Occultella kanbiaonis: one gene and its partner. The protein of the gene in region 2 interacts with the protein of the main gene of each other region in a pairwise test. Links are inferred from orthologs where the notes say so. Each region holds a gene or a part of one and is shown on either strand. Other genes may lie near its edges.

The links.
Region 1: the proteins of ftsZ (region 2) and rlmN interact in binary tests that used the Escherichia coli proteins (3 or more experiments, as listed by UniProt). The link is inferred for Occultella kanbiaonis from one-to-one orthologs.

Annotation. Positions count from the first base shown.
Region 1 is NZ_CP046175.1:2,009,793-2,024,311, forward strand. The notes cover bases 4,726-7,642. They hold rlmN (dual-specificity RNA methyltransferase RlmN), read left to right. Parts: upstream 4,726-5,563; coding sequence 5,564-6,721; downstream 6,722-7,642. Other genes in these bases: aztD (zinc metallochaperone AztD), read right to left, coding at 4,726-5,477; GKS42_RS09270 (DivIVA domain-containing protein), read left to right, coding at 6,814-7,362; dxr (1-deoxy-D-xylulose-5-phosphate reductoisomerase), read left to right, coding at 7,359-7,642. In the rest of the region: rpsB (30S ribosomal protein S2), read left to right, coding at 1-525; tsf (translation elongation factor Ts), read left to right, coding at 568-1,413; pyrH (UMP kinase), read left to right, coding at 1,524-2,285; frr (ribosome recycling factor), read left to right, coding at 2,282-2,839; GKS42_RS26475 (phosphatidate cytidylyltransferase), read left to right, coding at 2,894-4,078; more of aztD, read right to left, coding at 4,197-4,725; more of dxr, read left to right, coding at 7,643-8,543; GKS42_RS09280 (M50 family metallopeptidase), read left to right, coding at 8,694-10,046; ispG (flavodoxin-dependent (E)-4-hydroxy-3-methylbut-2-enyl-diphosphate synthase), read left to right, coding at 10,082-11,242; GKS42_RS09290 (GNAT family N-acetyltransferase), read left to right, coding at 11,269-12,147; GKS42_RS09295 (Fpg/Nei family DNA glycosylase), read right to left, coding at 12,249-13,124; GKS42_RS09300 (proline--tRNA ligase), read left to right, coding at 13,200-14,519.
Region 2 is NZ_CP046175.1:2,150,057-2,164,499, reverse strand. The notes cover bases 11,504-14,344. They hold ftsZ (cell division protein FtsZ), read right to left. Parts: upstream 13,625-14,344; coding sequence 12,383-13,624; downstream 11,504-12,382. Other genes in these bases: GKS42_RS09875 (cell division protein FtsQ/DivIB), read right to left, coding at 13,856-14,344; pgeF (peptidoglycan editing factor PgeF), read right to left, coding at 11,668-12,381; GKS42_RS09890 (cell division protein SepF), read right to left, coding at 11,504-11,530. Also shown: dnaE (DNA polymerase III subunit alpha), read right to left, coding at 1-2,064; GKS42_RS09950 (endo alpha-1,4 polygalactosaminidase), read left to right, coding at 2,219-3,046; GKS42_RS09945 (aminotransferase class I/II-fold pyridoxal phosphate-dependent enzyme), read left to right, coding at 3,065-4,348; GKS42_RS09940 (pyridoxamine 5'-phosphate oxidase family protein), read left to right, coding at 4,383-4,862; GKS42_RS09935 (YqaA family protein), read right to left, coding at 4,901-5,374; GKS42_RS09930 (hypothetical protein), read left to right, coding at 5,458-5,670; GKS42_RS09925 (MFS transporter), read right to left, coding at 5,737-7,188; redox-sensitive transcriptional activator SoxR, read left to right, coding at 7,238-7,705; GKS42_RS09915 (GNAT family N-acetyltransferase), read right to left, coding at 7,692-8,189; GKS42_RS09910 (RluA family pseudouridine synthase), read right to left, coding at 8,186-9,094; lspA (signal peptidase II), read right to left, coding at 9,105-9,881; GKS42_RS09900 (DivIVA domain-containing protein), read right to left, coding at 9,969-10,661; GKS42_RS09895 (YggT family protein), read right to left, coding at 10,749-11,042; more of GKS42_RS09890, read right to left, coding at 11,045-11,503; more of GKS42_RS09875, read right to left, coding at 14,345-14,443. UniProt on the Escherichia coli protein: Essential cell division protein that forms a contractile ring structure (Z ring) at the future cell division site. The regulation of the ring assembly controls the timing and the location of cell division.

The DNA of each region.
Region 1 (14,519 bases), 140 kb from region 2 along the record:
AAGAAGGAGCACCTCGCCGTTGCCGAGGCGCGCAAGCTCAACATCCCCGTCGTGGCCATCCTGGACACCAACTGCGACCCCGACGAGGTCGACTTCCCGATCCCGGGCAACGACGACGCGATCCGCGCCGTCAGCCTGCTGACCCGCGTGGTGGCCGACGCCGCCGCCGCGGGTCTGGTCGCCCGTCACGGTGGTGGTAGCGACGCCGCCACCACCGAGGCCGAGCCGCTGGCCGAGTGGGAGCGCGAGCTGCTCGCCACCCACGAGGCGCAGCAGGGTGCCGAGGCCAGCGCCGAGGGCACGGCCGCCGAGGCGACCGCTGCCGAGGCCGCCGCTCCGGCCGCGCCCGAGGTCGTCGTCGAGGCGGCGGACGCTGCTGACGTGACCCCGGCCGTCGCGGAGACCCCGGCCGTCGAGGACGCCGCGGTTGCCGAGGAGACCCCGGTTGCCGACGAGGCCACCGAGGAGACCCCGGTTGCCGACGAGGCCACCGAGGAGACCCCGGCGGCTCCCGAGCAGGCCTGACGCACAGTCCCCAAGACACCAAGGATCTGGGAAGGATCAGATATGGCGAACTACACCGCTGCCGACATCAAGGCCCTGCGCGAGCGCACGGGCGCCGGCATGCTCGACGTCAAGAAGGCTCTCGACGAGGCCGACGGTGACGCCGAGAAGGCGATCGAGATCATTCGGGTCAAGGGCCTGAAGGGTGTGAGCAAGCGTGAGGGTCGCTCCGCCTCGGACGGTCTGGTCGCGGCCTCGATCAACTCCACGCCGGACGGCGAGGGGCAGGTCGGAGTGTTGGTGGAGATCAACTCCGAGACCGACTTCGTGGCCAAGAACCAGGTGTTCGTCTCGCTCGCGGACCGCGTCGTCGCCACTGCGGTGGCCTCCGGTGCCGCGGATGCGGACGCACTCCTGGCCGCCGAGTCCGACGGCGTGGCCCTGTCGACCGTGGTCGACGAGACCGCCGCAACGCTGGGCGAGAAGATCGTGGTCCGCCGGGTCGCCCGACTGGCCGGCGAGCACGTCACCACGTACCTGCACCGCACCGCCAAGGACCTCCCGCCGCAGGTGGGCGTCCTGGTGTCCTCGGACGCCGCCGGCGCCGCGGTCGCGCACGACGTGGCGCTGCACATCGCTGCCTACTCCCCGCAGTACCTCAGCCGCGACGAGGTCCCCGCCGACAAGGTGGCCGACGAGCGTCGGATCGCCGAGGAGACCTCCCGCAACGAGGGCAAGCCGGAGCAGGCACTGCCGAAGATCGTCGAGGGTCGCCTGAACGGCTTCTTCAAGGAGGTGGCCCTCCTGGACCAGCCCTTCGCGAAGGACCCGAAGAAGTCTGTGGGCCAGGTCGTCACCGAGGCCGGTGGCACGATCACCGGCTTCGCGCGGTTCCGCGTCGGCGCCTGAGCAGCAACATCCGGCGGTGGCCCCGGTCCTGATCCAGGGCCGGGGCCACCGCTGTCATACGCTCACCCCAGCACATCCACTCAGCGTTCTCACCCAGGAGGATCTCGCCGATGCCTGCGCTCACTCCCGCCCCGACCACGCGTCGGGTCCTGCTCAAACTCTCCGGCGAGGTGTTCGGCGGTGGCAGCGTCGGCCTCGACCCCGACGTGGTCGCCTCGATCGCCCGTGAGATCGCCGAGGCCGTGCACGAGGGCGTCCAGGTGGCCATCGTGGTCGGCGGCGGCAACTTCTTCCGTGGTGCCGAGCTCTCGCAGCGCGGCATCGACCGTGCCCGGGCCGACTACATGGGCATGCTCGGCACCGTGATGAACTGCCTCGCCCTGCAGGACTTCCTCGAGAAGGCGGACGTCACCACCCGGGTGCAGACCGCCATCACGATGGGGCAGGTCGCCGAGCCGTACATCCCGCTGCGTGCGATCCGCCACCTCGAGAAGGGTCGCGCCGTGATCTTCGGCGCGGGCGCGGGGATGCCCTACTTCTCCACGGACACGGTTGCGATCCAGCGAGCACTCGAGACCCACTGCGAGGAGGTCCTCGTCGGCAAGAACGGGGTCGACGGTGTGTACACCGCGGACCCCCGCGTGGACCCGACCGCCACCAAGCTCGACTTCCTCACCTTCGACGACGCGATCCAGAAGGACCTGCGCGTCGTGGACTCCACCGCCCTGGCGATGTGCCGCGACAACCAGCTCTCCATGCGCATCTTCGGCATGGAGGGGCCGGGTAACGTGGCCGCTGCACTTCGAGGTGAGAAGATCGGCACATCAATGACGTCCGGTGCAGGAACCGACCAGAGCAAGGAGCAAGCGTGATCGACGAGACCCTCTTCGAGGCCGAGGAGAAGATGGACAAGGCCGTCGAGGTGGCGCGTGAGGACTTCGGCAACATCCGCACGGGTCGCGCGAACGCCGGCATGTTCAACAAGCTCGAGGTCGAGTACTACGGTGCTCCCACCCCGCTCCAGCAGCTCGCCTCGATCACGATTCCCGAGGCCCGCACCGTCATGCTCTCCCCGTATGACAAGACCTCGATGACGGCGATCGAGAAGGCCCTGCGCGAGTCCGACCTTGGCGTCAACCCGAGCAACGACGGCGTCCAGATCCGGATCATCCTGCCGACCCTCACCGAGGAGCGCCGCCGCGACTACGTCAAGCTCGCCAAGACCAAGGGCGAGGACGCGCGCGTCGCCGTGCGGAACGTGCGCCGGCGGGCCAAGGAGGAGCTCGACCGCATCGCCAAGGACGGCGAGGCCGGCGAGGACGAGGTGAACCGCGCCCAGGCCGAGCTCGACGCGCTCACCAAGAAGCACACCGACACCGTCGACTCGCTGCTCGCCGGTAAGGAGAAGGAGCTGCTCGAGGTCTGAGCGGGCCCGGCCATGGTTGATCCAAGTCCGCCACCTGCCACCGGGAGCGATGGCGTGCCGCTCTCGCGGCGCGCCCTGCGCGCCGCGGAACGTGCCGCCCGGCTCGAGGCGGAGCTCAACGGCACCGACGCCGAGCCGGCCGGTCCCGCCACGGCGGCGGACCGTGCCGCACCGACGGGGCGCGCCGACACGCCCGCGCCGCTCGCGGCGCGGGCCGGCTCTGCGGCTTCGGCGGCGTCGCCCGAGCCCGCGACGCCGTCGGGCAGCCCTGAGGACCCGGCGACCGGAACCCGCGGCGCCGGGACGGACCGGCTGACGGCGACAGCCGGGGCACGGCCGACCTCCGGCGCCTCGCCGGCGTCCGCCGGACCCGCGCGCTCCGGTGACTCGCCAGCGTCCGCGGGCTCCGCCGACGAACCCCCGCCTGCCTCGCGCGCCGGACGCAACCTTCCCGCCGCGATCGGGGTCGGCCTCGGCCTCGGTGCCGTCCTGGTCGCCTCCCTGTTCATCCGCAAGGAGGCCTTCGTCGTCCTCGCCGTCGTCGTGTGCGCGATCGCGCTCTGGGAGCTCGAACGGGCGCTGCGCACCCGCGACATCCGGCTGCCCTACCTGCCACTCGTGGTCGGCACCGTCGGCATGCTCGTCTCCGCCTACCAGGCCGGCATCGAGGCACTCCTCGTCGCATTCCTGCTCACGGCCGGCGGCGTGTTCGTCTGGCGGGTCCTGGACGGGGGCGGCGGCGACGCGTTGCGCGATGCCACTGCCGGCATCTTCGCGGCCGCCTACATCCCGTTCCTCGCCGGTTTCCTGATGATCATGCTGTCCGCCGACGACGGGCAGTGGCGGGTCCTGATGTTCGTCGCGCTCGTGGTTGCCAACGACACCGGCGGCTACATTGCCGGGGTCCTGTTCGGCAGGCATCCGATGGCGCCCTCGGTGAGCCCGAAGAAGTCCTGGGAGGGTGCCGCCGGGTCCGTGGTCCTCGCCGCCCTGGTCGGGGTCGGCTTCGCGATCTTCGCCATCGACGCCACGTGGTGGGCCGGGCTCGCCATCGGCGTGGTCGCCGTCGCCGGTGCGACCATGGGCGACCTGTCCGAGTCCATGCTCAAGCGGGACCTCGGGGTCAAGGACATGGGCAAGATCCTGCCCGGGCACGGCGGCATCCTGGACCGGGTCGACTCGATCCTGATCTGCTCCCCGGTCGTGTTCGCCCTGCTCCTCGTGGTCGCGCCGGCCTGAGTCGCCGCGGCGCCGGGCTGACCCGTTCGGGAGCCCACCCGGGCCACGGCCCGGTACCCGTTCGTCGGTGCAAGAACGGGTACCGGGCCATCCGGGCCAGGATCGTCGCGGCCGCGGCTCAGCCGGCCACGGAGCTCAGTTCGTTCGGGACCACCGGCAGCACGGCGCTGTCGATCACCTCGCCGCCGAGCAGGTCCACCACGAACACGGTCGACGTGGCCGGCTCGGTGACGTACGCGAACGACCCCTCGACCCGCAGCGTCGGGCGCGGGTCCTGCCACTGCTCGGGCTCGGTCCAGGAGCCGGTCACCGGGACCTCGGCGGTCACCGTGCCCGCCTCGGGATCGATGATCCGCAGCGTCCCATCGGTGCCGAGCACGAGCGCCTCGCCGCCGGGGCCGCGGGCGAGCGAGCGGAAGCTGTAGCTCACGCCGAGGTCCACGAGCCGGATCTGCGCCGTGCGGGTGTCGATGAGGGAGACCCGGGTGGGCCGTTCGAGGTCGGCGTCGGGGTCGGACTTGTAGTCGCCGAGCACCACGGGGGAGGCGTCCGAGCCGGCCAGGTTCCCGATCCGCCCGTACGCGTCCGGTGCCGCCGCGTGGGTGAACTCCGACCCGGTCACGATCAGGGCACCGTTCTCGCAGCCGAACACGACCGTCTCGTCGGCGGCCACCGTCTCACCGTGTACGCCCGGGCAGGTCTGCGCGCGGGCGACCTCGGTTCCCTCGGCGTCCAGGAGGACCACGCCGGAGCGGGACTCGGAGTCGCCGATCGTGTGCAGGAGACTGTCGTCGGTGCGCACCACCGCGACCCCGTGGTGCGCCTGCGGGGTGCTCGTGGTCGACAGCACCGGGGCCTGTGCACCGGCCGCCAGCGCGTGCGGGTCCAGCACGGTGATCTCGCCGGTGCCGTCCGCGAACAGCACGGTGCGCTCGGCGTGGGTCACGACATGACCGGGATGGTCCGCCGTGATCACGACGTCGGTCAGGAGCGGCTCGGTCGTGTAGGAGTGCGAGTGGTCCCCGTGCGCCTCGCTGAACGCGCCGGTGTCGAGCAGCCGGAACTCCTCGCCGACGGTCAGGAACAGGTGCCGCCCGTCCCCGGCGGGGTTCACCCGGGTGAATCCCTGCGCCGGGAAGTCGGCGAGGACCTCGAGCGAGAGCGCGTCGACGATCAGGACGCCGCCGTCATAGGTGACGGCCAGCCGCGGCGACGGGCCAGCCGCCTCCTCGGTGGGCCGGCCGTCCTCGGGCGCCGACTCCTCGCCGTCGTGGTCGTGTTCGTCGTGGGTCGCGGTACTGCCGGCGTCCTCGGTGGTCGCCGGCGCCGCGCAGGCGCCGAGCAGGACGACGGCGGAGGTGAGCAGGGCGAGTGGGGCCAGTCTTCTTGTTCGGTTCATAGCGAGAATGATTCTCACTCTATTTAGCTCGCGTCAAGTCGTGTGGCGGCGCGGCGTCGCCGCGCGTCTGGGAGACTGGGGGCACCATGACCACTCCCGCACAGCCTCAGGTCCTGCCCGGGCACGCCCCGGACGCCGGTGACCGCCCGCGCCTGTCCTTCGCGGTGCCGCGCCGCGGCAAGCCGCCACGGCACCTCGCCGACCTCACCTCCGCGGAGCGCGCCGCCGTCGTCGCCGAGCTCGGCCAGCCCGCCTACCGGGCCAAGCAGATCTCCACGCACTACTTCGGGCATCTCACCCGCGACCCGGGCGCGATGACCGATCTGCCAGCCGGGATGCGCGAGGACCTGGTCCCGCAGCTCCTGCCCGAGCTGCTCACGGAGGTGCGCCGGCTCGAGGCCGACGGCGGTGACACCGTCAAGACGCTCTGGTCGCTGTTCGACGGCGTCAAGGTCGAGTCGGTCCTGATGGGCTACTCCGACCGGGCCACGCTGTGCGTGTCCAGCCAGGCCGGGTGCGGCATGGCCTGCCCGTTCTGCGCGACCGGCCAGCAGGGCCTGACCCGTAACCTGTCCACCGCCGAGATCATCGAGCAGGTACGCCGCGCCGCCATCAGCTGCCGCGACGGCGAGCTGCCCGGCGGCCCGCGCCGGCTCACGAACATCGTGTTCATGGGGATGGGCGAGCCGCTCGCGAACTACCGCACCGTGATCAACGCGGTGCGCCGGATGGTGGATCCCACGCCGGACGGCCTCGGTATGTCCGCCCGGCACATCACCGTCTCCACGGTGGGACTGGTGCCGGCCATGAGGAAGCTCACTGCCGAGGGGATCCCGGTCACGCTCGCGCTCTCGTTGCATGCCCCGGACGACGAGCTGCGCTCGCAGCTGATCCCGATCAACACCCGGTGGACCGTCGGTGAAGCGCTCGACGCCGCCCGTGAGTACTTCGAGGTGACCGGCCGCCGGGTCAGCATCGAGTACGCCCTGATCAAGGACATGAACGACCACGGGTGGCGTGCGGACCTGCTTGCCGCCGAGCTGCTCAAGCGTGGCAAGGGCTGGGTGCACGTGAACCCGATCCCCCTGAACCCGACGCCCGGCTCGATCTGGACCGCGAGCGACAAGGACGTCGAGAACGAATTCGTGGCACGCTTGCGCTCGGCGGGGATCCCGACCACGGTGCGGGATACTCGCGGGAGCGACATCGACGGGGCGTGTGGGCAGCTCGCCGCGGAGGTATGAGCCACGATTCACCACCGTGGGTCAGGCCCGGGTCAGCCGGGCCGCCCCCATAGGCTGAGCACGTACGCGCCGGAACGAGGAAAGGATCGTCGATGGAGGGCCTGTTCTCCACCGTCGGGAGTCTGTCGAGCGGGTATGACCGTGAGCAGGTCGATGAGTTCTTCGAGAGGGCGAAGGCGTCCTACGAGGGCAGCGGCGAGGAGACCCTGAGCGCCGCGGACGTGCGCCAGGTCGCCTTCGATCTGGTCCGGCACGGCTACAACCCCGCGGCCGTCGACGCCGCCCTCGACCGGCTCGAGGGTGCGTTCATCCAACGAGACCGTTCGGACTTCATCGCCACCCACGGCCAGGAGGCCTGGATGGAGCGGGTGGCCGAACGGGCGACCACGCTCTACCCGCGCCTGGTCCGACCCGACGGCGAGCGGTTCGCGCCGCCGGAGCGGGGTCGCGGCTACGCCGCCGATGCGGTGGACGACGTCCTGGACCGGCTCGTGGACTACTTCGACTCCGGTGCCAAGCTCTCTGCGGCCGAACTGCGGCAGGCGACCTTCCCCTCGGCGCCGCGCTCGCGTGCGTACGGCGAGGGTCCGGTGGACGCCTACCTCGACCGCGCCGTGGACGTGCTGCTCGCCGTCGAATGACCCGCACCGTCGCGCTGCTCGGGTCCACGGGGTCTGTCGGGACCCAGGCGCTCGACGTGATCGCCGCGGCGCCCGAGTCGTTCCGGGTCACCGCGCTCGCGGCCGGCGGCGGACACCTCCAGCTCCTCGCGGAGCAGTCGGTCCGGTTCGAGGTAGAACTCGTCGCGCTGGCCGACGGGACCGCCGCGGCGTTCGCCGACCACCTCGACGACGCCGCGCAGCGGCTCGGCCTGCCCCGGCCACGGCCCGAGGTGCTTGTCGGTGCGGACGCGGCCCGCGCCGTCGCCGGCGTCGGTGCGGACGTCGTCCTGAACGCGATCACCGGCTCGATCGGGCTTGCCCCCACCCTGGCCGCGCTGCGCGCCGGCTCAACACTCGCGCTGGCGAACAAGGAGTCGCTGGTGGCCGGGGGCGCCCTGGTGCACGCGGCCCAGCAGCGCCCGGACCAGATCGTGCCGGTCGACTCCGAGCACTCGGCGATCGCGCAGGCGCTGCGCTCGGGTGCGCCGGCGGAGGTCGCCCGGCTGATCCTGACCGCCTCCGGCGGGCCGTTCCGGGGCCGGACCCGCGCCGAGCTCGCGGGTGTGACGCCGCAGCAGGCGCTCGCGCACCCGACCTGGGCGATGGGTCCGATGGTCACCACGAACTCCGCGACGCTGGTCAACAAGGGACTCGAGCTCATCGAGGCACACCTGCTGTTCGGTGTCCCGGTCGCGGACATCGTGGTGGTGGTGCACCCTCAGTCGGTGGTGCACTCCATGGTCGAGTTCGTCGACGGCTCCACGATCGCGCAGGCGTCTCCGCCGGACATGCGGCTGCCGATCTCCCTCGGCCTGGGCTGGCCGGACCGGGTGCCCGGTGCCGCCGCGGCATGCCGGTGGGACCTGGCCACGTCGTGGACGTTCGAGCCCGTGGACGACGGCGTGTTCCCGGCTCTGGCGCTCGCGCGCGCCGCGGTCGCCGCGTCCGCCACCCACCCGGGCGTGCTGAATGCCGCGAACGAGGAGTGCGTGACCGCGTTCCTCGGTGGCCGGATCGCGTTCCTGGACATCGTGGACACGGTCGCCGCCGTGCTGGACGAGCACCCCGGCACCAGCGCCGCCGACCTGAGCGTCGAGGCCGTCGAGGATGCGGAGCGGTGGGCCCGGGCGCGCGCGGGGGAGCTGCTCGCCCGACGCTGAGCCGCGAGCCCTCGCTCGCCCGCCCGGCGGTGGTGCGATCTGCCCACCGGTCACCCGGGTGGTTCGGTGGCTCGTTCTCAGCAACGCGACGTACGCTGAGGCGGCACTGCGCAGCCGGGACGGTCCCGGGCCCGGTGCACTGGGGTAGGAATGGACTTCTGGTTGGGCGTGCTGTTCGTGGCGGTGGGGCTGATCATCTCCATCGCGCTGCACGAGATCGGCCACCTGGTGCCCGCGAAACTGTTCGGCGTCAAGGTCTCCCAGTACTTCGTCGGGTTCGGCAAGACCCTCTGGTCCACCAAGCGCGGCGAGACCGAGTACGGCATCAAGATGCTGCCGCTCGGCGGGTACGTGCGGATGGTCGGCATGTTCCCGCCCGCCCGCGAGGAGGTCAGCGAGGACGCTGCCGCCGAGGCCAGGTTGCGGCGTCGGGGACTGCGCGGCCTGATGGACTCGATGGCCGAGGACGCCCGCTCCGCCAGCGCCCAGGAGATCGGCGAGGAACTCCCCGACGGGCAGCGGCACCGGGTCTTCTACCAGCTCAGCACCCCGAAGAAGTTGGCCGTGATGTTCGGCGGACCCGTGGTGAACCTGATCATCTCCACGGTGCTGTTCGCGATCATCCTCACCGCGTTCGGGACCGCCACGGCCAGCAACCGGATCAGCAGCGTCTCCGAGTGCATCGTGCCGGCGAGCGAGCAGCGCGAGTGCGCCGCCGGCGATGCGGACTCGCCCGCGGCGATGGCCGGCTTCGAGGAGGGGGACCGGATCGTCTCCTGGAACGGGGAGCCGGTCACCGAGTGGGCCGACATCTCCACCGCGATCACCGACGGCGGCACCGAGCCCGCGACGGTCGTCGTCGACCGTGGCGGCGAGGAGGTCACGCTCACCGTGACTCCGGTCCTCGAGGACCGACCGGTCGTGGCCGACGGTGCCGTGGTCACCGACGCCGACGGCGAACCGGTGCTCGCGCCGGTACCGTTCGTGGGCATCTCGGCGGCCTACGAGCTCACTCCGCAGCCGTTGTCCGCGGTGCCGGCGTTCGTGGGGTCGGTGTTCACGGGCACCGTCGACGTGGTGCTCTCGCTCCCGCAGCGTCTGGTCGCGATCGCCCAGGCAGTGTTCGGGACCGAGGAACGCGACCCCGGCGTGGTCGGTCTGATCGGCGTCGGCCGGTTCGCCGGTGAGATCGCCTCCATCGACTCGGCCGACTACGGAGCCGCGGAGCGCACCGCGGACCTGCTCTCCCTGGTGGCGTCGCTGAACATGGCGCTGTTCGTGTTCAACATGATCCCGTTGCTGCCCCTTGACGGCGGGCACATCGCCGGGGCCCTGTTCGAGGGGGCCAGGCGCCGCCTCGCGCAGGCGTTCGGTCGCCCGGACCCGGGTCACGCGGACACCGCGAAGCTGATGCCGCTCACCTACCTGGTCATCATCGTGCTGGGCAGCATGAGTCTGCTGCTGGCCTTCGCCGACATCGTCAAACCCGTCACCCTGGGCTGAGGCGCCCGTGGCGGGCGCGGTGTGATACTTGAGGCGTGAGCGTTCCGATCAGTCTGGGCATGCCCGAAGTCAAGGAGACCCCGCCGGTGCTGGCGCCGCGGCGAGCCACCCGCAGGATCCGGGTCGGCACGGTCGACGTCGGTGGGGGCGCCCCGATCTCGGTGCAGTCGATGACCACCACGCCGACGAGCGACATCAACGCGACCCTGCAGCAGATCGCCGAACTCACCGCGGCCGGGTGTGACATCGTCCGGGTGGCCGTGCCCACCACCGAGGACGCGGCCGCGCTGCCCGTGATCGCGAAGAAGTCGCAGATCCCGGTGATCGCGGACATCCACTTCCAGCCCAAGTACGTGTTCGCCGCCATCGACGCCGGCTGTGCGGCGGTGCGCGTGAACCCGGGCAACATCCGCAAGTTCGACGACCAGGTCAAGGAGATCGCCCGCGCCGCGGCCGACGCCGGCACCTCGCTACGGATCGGGGTGAACGCGGGCTCGCTCGACAAGCGGCTGCTCGAGAAGTACGGCCGGGCCACCCCCGAGGCACTGGTGGAGTCCGCGGTGTGGGAGGCCTCACTGTTCGAGGAGCACGACTTCCACGACTTCAAGATCTCGGTCAAGCACAACGACCCGGTGGTCATGGTGCGTGCCTACGAGTTGCTCTCGGAGGCAGGGGACTGGCCGTTGCACCTCGGGGTCACCGAGGCCGGCCCGGCGTTCCAGGGCACGATCAAGTCCGCGACCGCGTTCGGCGCCCTGCTCAGCCAGGGCATCGGCGACACGATCCGGGTGTCCCTGTCCGCGCCACCGGTCGAGGAGGTCAAGGTAGGCATCCAGATCCTGCAGTCGCTGAACCTCGCCGAGCGCAAGCTCGAGATCGTCTCCTGCCCCTCGTGCGGGCGCGCCCAGGTGGACGTGTACACGCTCGCCGAGCGCGTCACCGCCGGTCTGGAGGGCATGGACGTGCCGCTGCGGGTGGCCGTCATGGGTTGCGTCGTGAACGGGCCAGGGGAGGCCAGAGAGGCCGACCTCGGGGTGGCCTCCGGGAACGGCAAGGGCCAGATCTTCGTCAAGGGCGAGGTCGTCAAGACCGTGCCCGAGGCGCTCATCGTCGAGACCCTGATCGAGGAGGCCATGCGGATCGCGGAGGCCCAGCCGGGCGGTGCGACCGGCGGCCCGGTCGTCACCGTGTCCTGACCCGCCAGGTGAGGCACAATCGCAACATGCCGACGTGGCCATGGCGCGCAGCCCTGCAGACCCACCCCGATGTGGTGGTCCAGGACGCGCGCTCGGCGGACGTGGCCGAGCTGATCGCGTTCGCCAAGCAGGACCCGGTCGACGCCGCCCTGCTGGGGGAGCACGTCGAGGCGATGTCCTCCTACGGGTTCTACCGCGACCAGCTCCTGTGCATCCGGGAACCCCACGGGCTGACCGGCCTGTGCTGGACCGGCGGGAACCTGGTGCCGTTGCGCCTGTCGGACGTCGCGGTCGAGGCCGTCGCCGATCACGTGCGGCGACGCTCGCGCCGGTTCTCCTCGGTGGTCGGCCCCGCCCACGACGTGATGCGGCTGTGGGAGGCGATGCGCGGCTTCGCACCCACCCCAAGGGACATCCGCCCCGACCAGCCGTCCATGGTCATCGACGGTGACCCGCTCGTCGCACCCGACCCCGGGGTCTGTCTGACGTCCGTGAACGACCTCGACCTGCTGCTGCCGGCGTGCGTGGCGATGTTCACCGAGGAGGTCGGCTACTCCCCGCTCACGGCCGGTGGTGGGTACGAGCGGCGGGTCCGGTCCCTGGTCCAGGGCGGTCGGTCGCTGTCCCGGATCGAGGATGGCCCCGAGGGCCGTCGCGTGGTGTTCAAGGCCGAGCTCGGCACCGTGGCGCTCGGCGTCACCCAGGTCCAGGGTGTCTGGGTGCACCCGGACCTGCGCGGCCAGGGCCACGCCGTGGCCGGCATGGCCGCCGTGGTCGCGTACGCCCGCGCCCAGGTCGCCCCGCTGGTGTCCCTGTACGTGAACTCCTACAACGCACCCGCGCTCGCGGCCTACCGCAGGGTGGGCTTCCGCGAGGTGGGGACGTTCGCGACGATCCTGTTCTAGGACCACCCCGCTGACATCGCACCTTTGCCCCTGAGATCGGACCACGAACGTGTCCGATCTCGACCCCGTAGGTGCGATCTCAGCGCCTGGGGTCGCGCGCCTCAGCGCAGCAGCTTCGACATCCGCCGGTCGGCGAGGATCTTCCCGCCGGTCTGGCAGGTGGCGCAGTACTGCAGGGCCGAGTCGGCGAACGAGACCTCCCGGATCACGTCCCCGCAGACCCCGCACTCCGCTCCGGCGCGACCGTGCACGCGCATCCCGGACCGCTTCGCGTCCTTCAGCTCCGCTGCCGGGCGGCCCGAGGACGCCTCGATCGCGGGCCGGAGCACCTCCCCGATGGCGTCGTAGAGCCGGGTCACGGCCTCGTCGTCGAGAGAGGAGCTGATCGCGAACGGGCTCATTCGCGCCGCGTGCAGGATGTCGTCGCTGTAGGCGTTCCCGATCCCGGCGATCGTGCCCTGCTCGCGCAGCACGCCCTTGATCTGCTGCTTGCGCCCGGCGAGGATCGCCGCGAACGCGTCCCGGGTGAACTCCGCCGAGAGCGGCTCGATGCCGAGGCTCGCGATCGCCGGAACCTCCTCGGGGGAGGCCACCACGTACACGGCCAGGCGCTTGCGGGTGCCGGCCTCGGTGAGGCTGAAGCCGGACCCGTCGTCCAGGTCGACCCGCAGCGCCACCGGCGACTTCGGCGACCGGGACACGCCGACCGGGAGCTTCTCGTGCCAGCGCAACCACCCGGCCCGGGCGAGGTGGAAGACCAGGTGGAGGTCGCCGTCGGGCAGGTCCTCGACCCGCAGGTCGAGCCACTTGCCGCGCCGGGCCACCTCCGCCACGGTGCCGCCGGCGAGCGCGTCCGGTGCGGGGGAGAACGTCTTCAGCGTCTGGATCCCGAGCACGTGCACGGCTGCGACCTTGCGGCCGACGGTGCGTTCGGTGAGGAAGTCGACGAGGCCCTGGACCTCCGGTAGCTCCGGCATCGTCCCAGTCTGGCAAGGGAGTTCGGCTCATGCCAGGGAGAATCCGGGCCTGTTGCAGCGGATAGACTCGCCCGCGTGCTGATGCGGATGTCGAAACTGTTCCTGCGGACCCTGCGAGAGGACCCGGCCGACGCCGAGGTCGCGAGCCACCGCCTCCTGGTGCGGGCGGGCTACATCCGCCGCACCGCCCCTGGGATCTACTCCTGGCTGCCGCTCGGGCTGAAGGTCCTCGCCAAGGTCGAGGCGATCGTGCGCGAGGAGATGGACGCGACCGGGGCGCAGGAGGTCCACTTCCCGGCGCTGCTGCCGCGGGAGCCCTACGAGGCGACCGGCCGCTGGACCGAGTACGGCCCGAACCTGTTCCGGCTCCAGGACCGCAAGGAGGCCGACTACCTCCTCGCGCCCACGCACGAGGAGATGTTCACCCTCCTGGTCAAGGACCTGTACTCCTCCTACAAGGAGCTGCCGCTCACGCTCTACCAGATCCAGACCAAGTACCGCGACGAGTCGCGCCCGCGCGCCGGCCTGATCCGAGGCCGCGAGTTCATCATGAAGGACGCCTACTCCTTCGACATCGACGAGGCCGGCCTGGCCGCCTCCTACGACGCCCAGCGCGCCGCGTACGAGCGGATCTTCACCCGCCTCGGCCTCGACTACGTGATCGTCTCGGCGATGTCCGGGGCGATGGGTGGCTCGCGCTCCGAGGAGTTCCTGTTCCCGTGCGAGATCGGCGAGGACACCTACGTGCGCTCGCCCGGCGGGTACGCCGCGAACGTCGAGGCGGTGCACACACCGTCGCCGGAGCCCGTCGAGGCGGCCGTGGTCGCCGGCCTGCCCGCCGCGTACGTCGCGGACACGCCGGACACCCCGACGATCGAGTCGCTGGTCGACGTGGCCAACGCCACGCAGGCCAGGCCCGACGGCGGCGCGTGGACGGGTGCGGACACGCTGAAGAACGTGGTGGTCACCCTGGTCTCGCCCACCGGCGCCCGGGAACTGCTCGTGATCGGCCTGCCGGGGGACCGGCAGGTGGACGCCAAGCGCCTCGAGGCCGCCGTGTTCCCGGCGGAGGTCGAGCAGGCCACGGCGAAGGACCTGGCCACCCACCCCGAGCTGGTCGCCGGGTACATCGGGCCCGGTGTACTCGGCCCGAACGGTGCGCCGCGTGACTCCGACGGCACCGACGGTGCCAGCGGGGCGGTTCGTTACCTGCTCGACCCCCGCGTCGTGGACGGCACCGCGTGGATCACGGGGGCCAACGAGGCGGGCAAGCACGTCTTCGGGCTCGTCGCCGGGCGGGACTTCACCGCCGACGGGGTCATCGACGTCGCCGAGGTGCGCGTCGGCGACCCCGCCCCGGACGGTTCCGGCCCGCTCGAGCTGGCCCGCGGCATC
Region 2 (14,443 bases):
GGTGATGTCCTGCTGGCCGTTCTTGCGCAGGGCGTAGTTCGTGTGCGAGTTCGCGCCCATCGGGCCGGGCCGGTACAGGGCGCCGACGGCGGAGATGTCCTCGAAGTTGTCCGGCCGCATCAGCCGCAGCAGCGACCGCATGCCGCCGCCGTCGAGCTGGAACACGCCGAGGGTGTCCCCGCGGCTGAGCAGGGTGTACGTCGGGCGGTCGTCCAGCGGCAGGTCCTCGACCACCACCGGCTCCTTGCCGTTGACGACGATGTTCTCGAGTGCGTCGTCGAGGATGGTCAGGTTGCGCAGCCCGAGGAAGTCCATCTTCACCAGGCCGAGGTCCTCCCCGGCCGGGAAGTCGATCTGGGTGATGATGGCGCCGTCCTGCTCGCGGCGCATGATCGGGATGATGTCGATCAGGGGCTCGCTGGCGATGATGACGCCCGCCGCGTGCACGCCCCACTGCCGCTTCAGGTTCTCCAGGCCGCGGGCCGTCTCGAGCACCCGCTGGGCGTCCGGGTCGATCTCGACGACCTTGCGGAACTCGTCCGCCTCCGCGTAGCGCTTGTCGTCCGGGTTGTAGATGCCCGAGAGCGTGACGTCCTTGCCCATCACGGCCGGCGGCATCGCCTTGGTGAGCTTCTCCCCCATCCCGAACGGGTAGCCGAGCACCCGTGAGGAGTCTTTGAGGGCCTGCTTGGCCTTGATGGTGCCGTACGTGACGATGTAGGCGACCTTGTCCTCGCCGTAGGTGTCGGACACGTACTTGATGACCTCGCTGCGGCGACGCTCGTCGAAGTCGATGTCGAAGTCCGGCAGGGACATCCGCTCGGGGTTGAGGAACCGCTCGAAGATCAGCCCGTTCTTCAGCGGGTCGAGCTCGGTGATGCTCATCGCGTACGCCGCCATCGACCCGGCGCCGGAGCCACGGCCCGGCCCGACGCGGATGCCGTTGTCCTTGGCCCAGTTGATGAAGTCCGCGACCACCAGGTAGTAGCCGGCGTAGCCCTTGGAGGTGATGATGTCGATCTCGTACTCGGCCTGCTTGCGGACCTCCTCCGGGACGGTCTCGCCGAACCTCTTGTGCAGGCCGACCTCCACGGACTTCACGAAGGTGGAGATCTCGTCCTCACCCTCGGGCACCGGGAAGTGCGGCATGTACTTGCCGACCTGCTCGGTGAACGTCACGTCGCACTGCTCGGCCACGAGCAGCGTGTTGTCGCACGCCTCCGGGTAGTCCCGGAACAGCTCGCGCATCTGCGCTGCGGACTTCAGGTAGTACCCCTGGCCCCCGAACGCGAACCGCTTGCCGCCCTGCTCGTACGTGGGCTCGTCCAGCGTGGCTCCGGACTGCACACACAGGAGGGCCTCATGGGCGTGGGCGTCCTCCTCCTTCGTGTAGTGCAGGTCGTTGGTGGCCAGCAGCGGCGCACCGATCTCCTTGGCGATCTCGATCAGGTCGGCGAGCGTGCGGCGTTCGATGTCGAGACCGTGATCCATGATCTCGATGTAGAAGTTCTCCTTGCCGAAGATGTCCTGCAACTCCCCCGCTGCCCGGATCGCCTCCTCGCGCTGCCCCAGGCGCAGCCGGGTCTGGATCTCCCCGGACGCGCAGCCACTGGTCGCGATCAGGCCTTCGGCGTACGTTGACAGCAGGTCCCGGTCCATCCGGGGCCACTTGCCGAGCTGCCCCTCGAGCGAGGCCAGCGAGCTCATCCGGAACAGGTTGTGCATGCCCTGCGTGGTCCGCGAGAGGAGCGTCATGTGCGTGTACGCACCACGCGCGGAGACGTCGTCGCCCGCCTGGCTCGCGTCGCCCCAGCGGACGCGGGTCTTGTCGAACCGGGACGTGCCCGGGGTGACGTACGCCTCCACGCCGATGATCGGCTTGATGCCGTACTTGCGGGCCTTCGACCAGAAGTCGTAGGCGCCGAACAAGTACCCGTGGTCCGTGGTCGCGACCGCCGACTGGCCGAGGCGCTGCGCCTCCTTGAACAGGTCGTCCACCCGCGCCGCCCCGTCCAACATCGAGTACTCGGTGTGGACGTGGAGGTGCACGAAGTCGTCGGACATGCAGGCGATTCTAGGTCGAGCCGGGGACACTGTGGGGAGGGTGTCCGGCGAGCCCGACCGGGCCCGGCGTGTCCCGCCCGGCGTGTCTCGGTCCGGGCCGAGTCAGGGCCCGACGGCGGGTCCCCGGCCCCGGCGCCGGCCGTACCCTGATCCCGTGGTGGGGACGGGCGGGGGCCGACGGCGGGTGGCACCCGTCGCCCTCGTGCTCGCCCTCGCCGCGGGGTGCGTCGGATGCGCGGGGGGCGCGCCGCAGCGGTGGTCCCCCGAGGCCGGCGCGAACTGGCAGATCGTGCTGGCCGCCGAGCCGGCGGCCGGCGTCGAGCTCCTCGACGGCGTGGCCGTCTACGACCTCGACGGCGCGGACACCTCGCCCGAGCAGGTCGCCGCTCTCTCGGGGGCCGGGGCACGGACGATCTGCTACGTCAACGCGGGCGCCTGGGAGGACTGGCGCGACGATGCCGACGAGTTCCCCGCCGAGGTGATCGGGGCGGCGTACCCGGGCTGGGACGGGGAGCGCTTCCTGGACATCCGCCGCCTGGATCTGCTCGCGCCGCTGATGGAGGCACGGCTGGACGCGTGCGCCGCGGCGGGCTTCGACGCCGTCGACCCGGACAACATCGACTCCTACGACACCGAGACCGGCTTCGACCTGACCCGGGCGGACGCCGTCACCTACGCCCTGTGGTGGGCGAGCGCCGCGCACGAGCGGGGACTCGCCGTCGGGCAGAAGAACGCACCCGACCTCGTGGGCGACCTCGTCGACTCCTTCGACTTCGCCGTCACCGAGGACTGCGCGGCGGACGGGTGGTGCGCGGACCTGAGCCGGTATCTCGACGCGGGACGGCCGGTGTTCGCGATCGAGTACACCGACCGCACCGGCTCCGGTGACTTCGCCGAGTTCTGCGACGATCCCGCCCTGTCCGGGTTCTCGCTGATCCTGAAGCACCGCGACCTCGACGATTGGCGGGCGGGCTGTGAGTGAGGCCGCTATTGTCACCGAATGGCTGAACTGAGCGCGCTGCCGCGTGGGCGCTGGCGCGAGGTGGCCGCAGCCACGGGACTGCTCGGCGCCACCGGCGCACCGCGGCCCACCATCTTCGCGGAGATGTCCGCCCTCGCCGCGAGCACCGGCTCGCTGAACCTCGGCCAGGGCTTCCCCGACGCCGACGGGCCCGAGACCGTCAAGGCAGCCGCCACGGCAGCCATCGCGGCCGGGCACAACCAGTACCCGCCGGGACCGGGGATCCGGGTCCTGCGTGAGGCGATCGCCGCCCACCAGGACCGCCACTACGGGATCGCCCTTGACCCGGACACCGAGATCCTGGTCACCGCCGGTGCCACCGAGGCGATTGCGGCCGCGGTGCTCGCGCTCGCCGGTCCCGGTGACGAGGTCCTCACCCTCGAGCCGTTCTACGACTCCTACGCCGCGGTGATCGCCCTGGCCGGCGCCACGCACACGAGCGCCCCGCTGCGCCCCGGCACCGACCCCGCCGACGGCTTCCGGCTGGACCTGACCGCCCTGCGGGCCGCGTTCACCTCGGCCACCCGGGTGGTGCTGCTCAACTCCCCGCACAACCCGACCGGCGCCGTGCTGAACCGCACCGAGCTCACCGAGATCGCCCGCCTCGCCGCCCGGTACGACGCCGTCGTGGTCACCGACGAGGTCTACGAGCACCTCACCTACGACGGCGCCGTCCACGTCCCGATCGCGACCCTGCCCGGCATGGCCGAGCGCACCCTGACGATCTCCTCGTCCGGCAAGACGTTCTCCCTGACCGGCTGGAAGATCGGCTGGGTGAGCGGGCCGGCGGGGCTCGTCGACGCCGTCCGCGCCGTCAAGCAGTTCCTCACCTACGTCAGTGGGGCGCCGTTCCAGCCGGCGATCGCCACCGCGCTCGACCTGGAGACCGGCAGCGGCCCGGACTCCACCTGGGTGCGCGACCTGGCGACGTCCCTGCAACGGCGCCGCGACCTGCTCACCGAGGGCCTGACCGACGCCGGATTCACCGTGGTCCGGCCCCAGGGCACCTACTTCGTGATCGCCGACGCCGCCGACCTGCTCGCCGGCTCGCTCGCGCCGACAGGCATCGAGACCGGCGTGGACCTGTGCCGTGAGCTGCCCAGCCTGGCCGGCGTCGTCGGAGTGCCGACGAGTGCGTTCACCAGGGCCGGCTCCGACGCCGATCTCGCGCTGGCCACGACCGTGCGGTTCACGTTCGTGAAGTCGACCGAGGTGCTCACCGAGGCGGTCCGACGCCTGCGGATGCTCAGAGGACTAGCGTGAGACCTGACACCGCCCGGGCCTGAGGAGGCACCCGATGGTCGAGCTGAGCACGGACGACGTGTGGCGTGTCCTCGAGAAGCAGAACTTCATGGTGATCGGGATGGTCTCGGCGCGCGGGATGGCGCGGACGGCCGGGGTCATGCCGTGCGTCGTCGAGCGGGTGCTGTGGTTCACGACGAACACACAGGAGTGGAAGGCCAAGCATCTGGCGGCGAACCCCGAGGTGTCGGCGACGGTTCCGATCCCGAAACGCATTCCGTTCGTGCCCTGGGTCCAGATCCCCGCCGCGACCGTCACGTTCGCCGGCGTCGCGCAGATCCTCCCGGCCACGCAGATGCCGCCGGGCGCGCGGGAGAAGCTGCTCCGCGGGCTGGAGCTCGGCGGCGCGGAGCGGGGCGCCCTGATCGGCGTCGGGGTGCGGCCGGCCGGTGACTTCGTGACGTACGGCGTCGGCTGCTCGCTGCTCGAGATGCGCGACACCGAGATGGCCAGGGGGCGCGCGCCGACGGCGTGAGCGCGGCGACCGGCATGGACGAGGCCCCTCGTGCCGCTTCAGATCCCGAACAGGGTGTCCGGCAACAGGTGCGGCACCGTCATCACGGCCCAGAAGCGCAGCCAGCGCCCGGCCACGGAGATCAGGGCGAACAGCCACCAGCGCATCCGCACCGTGCCGGCCAGGACGCTGACCAGTGCGTACGGGGGCACGCCGGCGAACGCGCTGACGGCGGTGACCAGGCTGGGACCCCAGACGTGGCGGCGGCACCAGGCCTCGACCCGGTCCATGCCATCCACCCAGCGGCCCTTCGCCGTCGACCGCTTGCGCAGGTGGGCGAGGTCGAGCACGCCGCGGCCGAGTAGGTAGTAGAGCATCTTCCCGGCGACCTGCCCGACGGCGCCGGCGAGCGCCAGCCACACGGCCGGCACGTCCGAGACCAGTGCCACCGCCAGCAGGTACACCTCGGCGGGCAGCACGATCACGATCGCCGAGAGCAGGCAATAGCCGAAGGCCGCGGCGAGTTCCAGCACGCCGCGAACCCTACCCGGCCGGGGTGCGATGATGGTCGGTGCGACCGGCCCACCCGTTCGCGGGGCCGAAGGGTAGGTGTGCCGTGTCCGGGATCGAGATCGTCGTGGTCGACGGCGAGCGGTTCGAGGTGCGGCGTCAGGCCGGCACCTACCACCTCACCTGGCTGAGCGGCCCGAACCCCGGCTACGGCTTCAGCATCGGCAGCAACACGGTCGCAGTACTCGAGCCGCGGGTACTGGAGACCGAGATCCGCGGATTCCTCGGTCAGATCGACCCCGAGACCGGCTACCTGTAGGCCGCCGAACGCGACATCGTTGTCCTCGAGCTCGCTGCAGGGGCCAACAACCTCGCGCTCGACGGATCAGGCGGCCACGGTGACGCCATCTGAGTCGCCACCGGCCGCGTCGGCGCGCGATGCGCCGGGCTCCGCGGCGGGGTGCCCGGCCCGACGGGACCGGGTGGCGCGGCGGACGAGAAGGGCCGCGGCCAGGGCGAACAGCGTGGCCAGGGCGAACACGCCGCTGAACGGAGCGAACGCCGTCGGGCCGTCGGTGAGGGCACCGAACACCACGCCCGTACCGGCCAGGGCGACCGCACCACCGATGGAGTCGGCGATCGTCAGGGCGGAACTGTTGAAGCCGCGATCGGTGTCGGAGGACAGCGCCAGCGTCATCGTGGAGATCCGCGGGTAGGCCAGTCCCATGCCGGCACCCGCGAACGTCCACACGGCCACGGTCGCCAGCGCCGGCGCCGCCAGCACGCTCGTGAGCGTCGAGGCGGCGATGGCGAAGAGCACCAGGCTCGTGCCAAGGCGCAGGACGCCCCGGTCGCTGACCCGGGTGGCAACCCGGCCGTGGATCTGGGATGCGAGCGCCCACGCCAGTCCGCCGAAGGTGAGGCCGAAGCCCGCCAGCACCGGAGTCACGTGGTGGACGTCCGTGAGCAGGTAGGGCAGGTAGACCTGGGCACCGACGAACGCACCGGACAGGAATCCCCGCAGGGTGATGACGGCGGGCAGGCCGCGCCGCGCACGGAGGGCACCGGCGGGCAGCAGCGGGCGCAGCGCGATCAGCACCACCACGAGAGCGGCCGCCGCTGCGATCCAGCCCGCCGGGGTCCCGGTGCCTGAGGTCAGGTCGACGGTGAGCACTCCCGCCGCGACGAGCGCCGCCCAGGCGACCGTGCCGAGGCGCCACGGCGCCGCGCCGGGTACGTCCGCGGCGAGCCGGCGCAATGCCGGTCGGAGCATGATGACGGCCGGCACGACGAGCAGGATCACGCCGTGGAACACCCAGGGCCAGCCGAGGTTCTCGGCGACCAGGCCGCCGAAGAACGGCCCGACCAGTGACGGCACCACCCACGCCGCGGCGAATCCGGCGAAGATCCGGGCGTGCAGCTCGGGCGGGTAGATGCGGGCGACCATCACGAACAGGGACACCGTGATCGCCCCACCACCGAGTCCGTGCAGCAGGCGCCCGGCGACCAGCACCTCCATCGAGGTGGCGAACCCGGCGATCCCGAGGCCGATCACGAACAGCGCGAGCGAGGCGAGCAGCGGACCCCGCGGCCCGGTCCGGTCCGACCACTGCCCCGCGATGACCATCCCGATGATGCCGACCGCCAACGGTCCGGAGAACGCGAGGGCGTACAGCGAGGCACCATCAAGGGCCGCGCTGATGCCGGGCATCACCGTGGTCACGGCGAGCGACTCGAACGCCGCGAGGAACACCAGGGCGCACATGCCGATGCTGATCCAGCGCAGCCCGGGTCCGAGGACGGACAGTGGTGGCTCAGCGGCCACGGGAGCGGTCATGATCATCAGGCTAGAGTCTCAACCTAGGTTCAGGTCAAGGAGTTGACACATGCCCAGGATCGAAGGTGGGAAGACGCACGTGCTGACGGTCGGTGAGCTCTCCGCGCGCAGTGGTGTTGCGCCGTCGGCGTTGCACTTCTACGAACGGGAGGGGCTGATCAGCGCCGAGCGTACCGCCGGCAACCAACGCCGGTACCGGCGGGACACGCTGCGAAGGGTCGCGTTCATCCGGGTGTCCCAACGGGTCGGGGTCCCACTCGCCCGGATCCGTCTGGCGCTCGACTCGTTGCCGGCCGGCCGGACCCCCACCAAGGCCGACTGGGCCCGACTGTCCCGGATGTGGCGCAGCGAGCTCGACGAGCGGATCGCGGCACTCGAGCACCTCCGTGACGACCTGACCGGCTGCATCGGCTGCGGCTGCCTGAGCCTGCGCACCTGCACCCTGCAGAACCCCTCGGACACCCTCGGCGCGACCGGCACCGGACCGCGCCGCTGGGACGACGTCACGACGTCGTGAGCACCTTGACGGCGTCGCGGTGCCAGATCCGGGCGTCCAGGTAGCGGTCGGCGCCGATCTCGTACCCGAGCGAACGGTAGAACGGCATGGCGGTCTCCTGCGCGGACAGCTCGACCCGGACCGACGCGGGCTCCCCGGCCGTGTACTCGGCCAGGGCGATCTCCTCGAGGGCGGCCATGAGCACCCGGCCCACGCCCCGCCGTCGGGCACTGCCCCGCACCGCGACCCGGGTCGCGTGCACCACGCCCGGGTGCGCGGGGTCGGCGAGCAGCCGCGCGGTGCCGAGGTCCGCGGCACCGGTGACGTCCTCGGGATCGTCGGTGACGAGCACGTGCGCCGTGCCGGGCCGGGCGTCGAGGTCGTCGAGCTCCTCGTCCTCGCGCACGCCCTGCTCGCCGACGAACACCTCGAACCGGATCGCGTGCACGCGGGCCAGGCCGGCCGCGTAGCCGGGGCGGGCAGCATCGATGCGGAGCACCCTCATGGCCCCTGCAGCCTCTCCAGCGCGACCGTGAGGTCCTCGGGGTAGGAGCTGGTGACCTCGAGCCAGTCGCCCGTGCCCGGGTGGTGGAAGCCGAGCCGCATGGCGTGCAGCCACTGGCGGGTCAGCCCGAGCTCCTGGGCGATCGTCGGATCGGCGCCGTAGGTCAGATCCCCCACGCACGGGTGGTGCACGGCACTCATGTGCACCCGGATCTGGTGGGTCCGCCCGGTCTCCAGGTGGACCTCCAGGAGCGAGGCCCGCCGCATCGCCTCGAGGGTCTCGTAGTGGGTGACGCTGTCCTTGCCGTCGGCGACCACGGCCCACTTGTAGTCGAGCGTGGGGTGCCGTCCGATCGGAGCGTCGATCGTGCCGGTCGACGGGTCCGGGTGCCCCTGCACCACCGCGTGGTAGACCTTCTCGACGGTGCGCTCCTTGAACGCCCGCTTGAGCACGGTGTAGGCCCGCTCGCTCTTGGCGACGACCATCAGCCCGGACGTGCCGACGTCGAGCCGGTGCACGACGCCCTGGCGCTCCGGCGCCCCCGACGTGGAGATCCGGTAGCCCGCCGCGGCGAGCCCGCCGACGACCGTCGGCCCGCTCCAGCCCGGGCTCGGGTGCGCGGCGACGCCGACCGGCTTGTCCACGACCACCACGTCGTCGTCGTCGTAGCGGATCGCCATCCCCGGCACCGGCTCCGGCGGCGTGGTCGGAGTGGGGGCGAGGTCCGCGAGGGTGACCTCGAGCCAGCCGCCCGCGACGAGCCTGTCGGACTTGCCGAGCGGACGACCGTCCAACAGCACGTCACCGTTCGCGGCCAGCTCGGCGGCGCGGGTGCGGCTGAGCCCGAGCAGCCGGGCGAGCGCGGTGTCCACCCGTTCCCCGGCCAGCCCGTCCGGGACCGGCATGGAGCGTGTGTCAGCCACGGTCGGTGCCGTTGGCGGTGGTGGGGCCGTCCCGGTTCTGCTCGGGCGCGGTCTCCTCCGGCCCGACGGCGGCGCTCGCCTCCTCGTCGACGGCGGCCGTCTTCTCCTCGGGGTCGACGTCCCCGGTCGCGTCCGCGACGTCTGCCGCCTCCGCCCCCCTGGTCTCCTCGTACCCGTGCCCGGCCGGGGCCAGCCGGCGACCGTCCACGCTGAGCCCGCGGAAGGTGAGCACGGCGATGGCGATCGCGGACAGCACGATCGCGATGTCCGCGACGTTGCCGACGAACCAGTTGTTGTAGTTGATCATGTCGACCACGTGGCCCACGCCGAAGCCGGGCTCGCGGAACAGTCGGTCCGCGAGGTTGCCGAGGTTGCCGCCGAGCAGGGCGCCGAGTGCGATGGCCCAGGCGAGCGACCCGAGCCGCCGGGCGACGACGATGATGACGGCCGTGACCACGACGGCCGCGATCGTGAAGAACCAGGTGGAGCCCTCCGCGAACGAGAACGCGGCCCCGGAGTTGAAGACGAGGCTCAGCCCGAGCAGGTCCCCGATGATCGGGACGTACTCACCCGGCTCGAGCCGGGTCACCGCGAGGTACTTGACGACCTGGTCCACGACCAGCACCACCACGGTGAGTCCGACCAGCAGCGCCAGCAGGCGCCGCCGACGGGCCGGCGCGATGGCCAGGTGCCGGCCGGCGGCCGAGGAGCCGTCCGATCCGCGCGTCTCCTCGGCGTCCGACGGCGTCGGCTCCGTCGAACGGTCCATGGGTACTGCCCTTCGGCTCAGGAACGGCGGCGGGCCCCCTGGTCGGAGGCCCGCCGCCGTGTGGTGCGAACTATGGTGCGCTATGAACTACGGGCGGCGCGACTCGCCGGGCTCGCCGGAGTACGCCGAGGACACGTTGCCACGACCCTCGACGTCGGAGAGCAGGCCCTCCAGGTAGCTCTTCAGGCGGGTGCGGTAGTCCCGCTCGAACACGCGCAGCTCGTCGATCTTGCGCTCCAGCAGGGAGCGCTCGCCCTCGAGCTGGTTCAGGGTGCGGGCCCGCTGCTCGTCGGCCTCACGGGTGAGGCGCTCGCTCTCGACGGTGGCCTCGGAGATGATCCGGTCCGCCTCGGCCTTGCCGTTGCTGACGTACTCGTCGTGGACCCGCTGGGCCAGCTGGAGCATCCCGGTGGCGGACTCCGGCTCGGTCCCAGCGGACGGCGGCGTGAACGCGGCGGCCGCAGGGGCTGCGGGGGTCTCCTCGACCTCGGGAGCCTGCTCGGGCTCGGCCTGCGCCTCGGGCTGCTCGCCCACGGCGGCGAACTGCGTGGTGTCCTCCGCAGAGGCCGCCTCGCCGCCGGCGAAGCCGGAGAGCTCGGAGATGCGGCGCTCCGCCGCGTCGAGCTTGGCCTTCAGTTCCTCGTTCTCGCCGCCGACCACCCGAAGGGTGTTCACGATCTCGTCGAGGAAATCGTCGACCTCGTCCTGGTCGTAGCCCTCACGGAATTTGGTCGGCTGGAACTTCTTGTTGAGGACGTCGTCTGCCGTCAGCAGCGCCATAGTCGTCACCTCGGTCTAGGTCGTTCGGTCAGCGACAGTGTGTCACTGACGCAGGTTCACGGTAGCGGACTTCTCGGTACTTGCATCTCAAGCAGGTGTCAATGGCCGCAGGACGGCCATCAGCACGGACACCACGATGATCAGCACGAGGAACGCGAGATCGATCGCGAAACCGCCCAGCCGCAACGGCGGGATGAGCCGCCGGAGCGCCTTCAGGGGCGGGTCGGTGATGGTGTAGACCACCTCGGCGACCACCAGCATCACACCGGTGGGCTTCCAGTCCCGGGCGAACTGGATTACCCAGTCCAGGACCACCCGGACCAACATGAGGATCAGGAACAGCAGGAGGAGCAGATAGACGACCCCGACGACCCACGCCACGATCAGCTCTGGTTGAAGAACCGGGCCTTGGTGTCGGGCTCGTGCGACTCGGTCGCCACCTCCACCGTGGCGGGCGAGAGGAGGAACACCCGGCTGGTGACCCGCTCGATGGCACCGCGGAGCCCGAAGACCAGACCCGCGGAGAAGTCGACGAGGCGCTTGGCCTCGGCGTCGGTCATGTCCGTGAGATTCATGATCACCGGGGTCCCGGACCGGAACGCCTCGCCGATCACCTTCGCGTCGTTGTAAGTACGCGGGTGCACGGTCGTGATCCGGCGCAGGTTGGCACCGGTGTGCGATGCGGCACGTGTGATCGGAGTCACCTGGGCCTCCTGGGCAGGGGCGTGCTCGACGGTCTCGTACGCCTCGTAGTCGTCGTAGGAGTCCTCGACGTCGTGCTCGTCGACCTGCTGGTCGTCGTAGGCACTCTCGCGGTCGGCCTCGGAGAGCCCGAGGTACATCATCGTCTTGCGCAGCGCTCCGGCCATGCCTGCTCCTCATGTGATCGCCGGGCGGCGGGTGATCTCGCCCGTCGGTGTGGGGTGGGTGTCGTTGCCTCTGACGCTAGACCAGCGATCCCGAGCCCGCCGTCACCGGTCGCGGCGTGTCGTCGCGCGGCCCGCGATCACCCCGCCAGCGCCACCACACCCGCGCACCGTCCGGTCAGGCCGTCCCGCCGGTAGGAGAACAGGTCCGGGTCCTCGCGCGTGCACCGGTCGTGGTGCTGCACGGTCGCCACGCCAGCCTCGGCCAGCTGGACGCGCACCCCGGCGACGAGGTCCAGCGACGGCGTCCCCCAGGACGTCGTGGCGGCGAGTTCGGGGATCACCGCGGCGGACTCGCTGCGCAGTTGTTCCGGAACCTCGTAGCAGCGCCCACAGATGGACGGGCCGATGGACGCGTAGATCGCCGGCGCCCCGGCCGCACGCATCCGGGACAGGGTGTTGCTCAGCACCCCGGCCAGCAGGCCGCGACGCCCGGCGTGCACGGCGGCGACGAGGTGGTCCCCGGCGAGCAGGATCGGCACGCAGTCGGCGACCAGCACGCCGAGGCCGACGTCGGTGCGGTCGGTCAGCGAGGCGTCCGCCTCGGCGACGGCGACCACGCCCGGCTCGGGCGGCACGCTCACCCCGTGCACCCGGTCGGAGTGCACCTGGGTCAGGAACGCGACCGGCCGGCCGAGCCGGTCGGCGACCCGGCGTCGGTTCGTGGCGACGGCGTCGGGGTCGTCGGACACCCCGGCGCCGAGGTTCAGCGACTCGTACGCCCCGCGGCTGACGCCGCCCGCACGCGTGGTGAAGCCGCCGACCGCAATCGGGCCGAGGTCGGCGGCCAGCACGTCACTTGAGGAAATCGGGCACGTCCAGGTCGTCCTCGCGGCGGCTGCGGGGCTGCTCGTCGAAGACCCGCGGCACCTCCAGCCCCTGGGTCGGCTGGCCGTTCTGCGAGGGACGCTCCGGCGCTGCCTGGGCGACCGGCACCGGCTCGCGCACGGGCGCCGGTCGAGGCGCCTCCTCCACCCGCTCGGCGGCGGGCTCGACGACGGCCGGCGGCGTGGGCCGCTGGGCCGGCACCGGGGCGGCGGCGGGCTTGGACCTGCTCTGCTGCTGGTCCGCCCGGTTGGCCACCTTCGGGCCGCCGGCGTCGAAGCCGGCCGCGATCACGGTGACCCGCACCTCGTCGCCGAGGGCGTCGTCGATGACCGCACCGAAGATGATGTTCGCCTCGGGGTGCGCGGCCTCCTGGACCAGCCGGGCCGCCTCGTGGATCTCGAACAGGCCGAGGTCGCTGCCGCCCTGGATGGACAGCAGGACGCCGTGGGCGCCGTCGATGCTGGCTTCCAGCAGGGGCGAGGAGATCGCCAGCTCGGAGGCCTGCACGGCGCGGTCCTCCCCGCGCGCGGACCCGATCCCCATCAGGGCACTGCCCGCGCCCTGCATCACGGACTTCACATCCGCGAAGTCCAGGTTGATCAGGCCGGGTGTGGTGATCAGGTCGGTGATGCCCTGCACACCGGACAGCAGCACCTGGTCGGCGGACTTGAACGCGTCGAGCACCGAGACGTTCCGGTCGCTGATGGACAGCAGCCGGTCGTTCGGGATCACGATCAGGGTGTCCACCTCGGCGCGCAGCGCCTCGATGCCGGTGTCCGCCTGGACGCCGCGTCGGCGACCCTCGAACGTGAACGGCCGGGTCACCACACCGATGGTCAGGGCTCCGAGGGAGCGGGCGATCTTCGCGACCACCGGCGCGCCACCGGTCCCGGTGCCACCACCCTCACCCGCGGTGACGAAGACCATGTCGGCGCCGCGCAGGACCTCCTCGATCTCCTCCGAGTGATCCTCGGCCGCCTTCTTGCCCACCTCCGGGTCGGCGCCCGCGCCGAGCCCTCGGGTCAGTTCCCTGCCGACGTCGAGCTTCACGTCGGCGTCGCTCATCAGCAGGGCCTGGGCGTCGGTGTTGACGGCGATGAACTCCACGCCCTTCAACCCGACCTCGATCATGCGGTTGACGGCATTCACGCCGCCACCGCCGATCCCGACCACCTTGATGACCGCCAGATAGTTCTGCGGTGCCGCCACGTCAGTCCCTCTCGTTCGCCAGTCGCTTGGTGCTGGGCTGACAGTCCCGGCCTTCCGATGGCCGATCGTGCTTCCCACTCGTGCGTGGTCCCCCGGGAGGAACCCTGAACTCTCAACCTCAACCTGAGGTTTAGAGTTATGTCATTTTCTCGATGCAGATGACGCTAGGTGCCGTCGGGACGTTCGGCAATCACCACGCGGGCGTGTCGCGCCGTGGGTTCGATTCACCGGCTACCTGGTGATCGGGCTGAGCGGAGCGGAGATGTCGTAGACGGCCGGAGGGACGGCCGCGGGGACGCTGCGCAGAGTGGTCAGCACGGCCACCTTGAGGTCGCCGTCGTCCGCACTCCCCCAGATCACCTCGGCCCCGTCGGTCAGGGTGAACCGGACCTGGTTCGGCGTCTGTGCTCCGGCGTCGGCGACCTGGGCGAGCAGGTCCGGCGGCAGCTGCGACAGCACCGTCAGGACCGCCTGCAGCGAAACGGCGGTGCCCTCCTCGCCGAGCGGCACCGTGATCACCGGCAGTGCCTCGGTGGGTGCCTCCGTGTGCGCCAGCTCCACACCCTCGGCGTCCAGGAGTGCGAACCCGCCGCCGTCGGCGGCCACGCTGGCGACCGGGACCCGGGGTTCGACCGCCACCTCGACGCCGGACGGCCAGACCCGGCTGATCCGCACGTCGAGCACCCCGGTCAGCGACTCGATCCCGTTGGCCATGGCGCCGGTGTCGAGGCGGGCGAGCGGCACCCCGGCCTGGGCCTGGACCACCTCGCGGACCTGGGCATCGGTGACGATCTCGGTCGTGCCCGTGATCGTGATCTC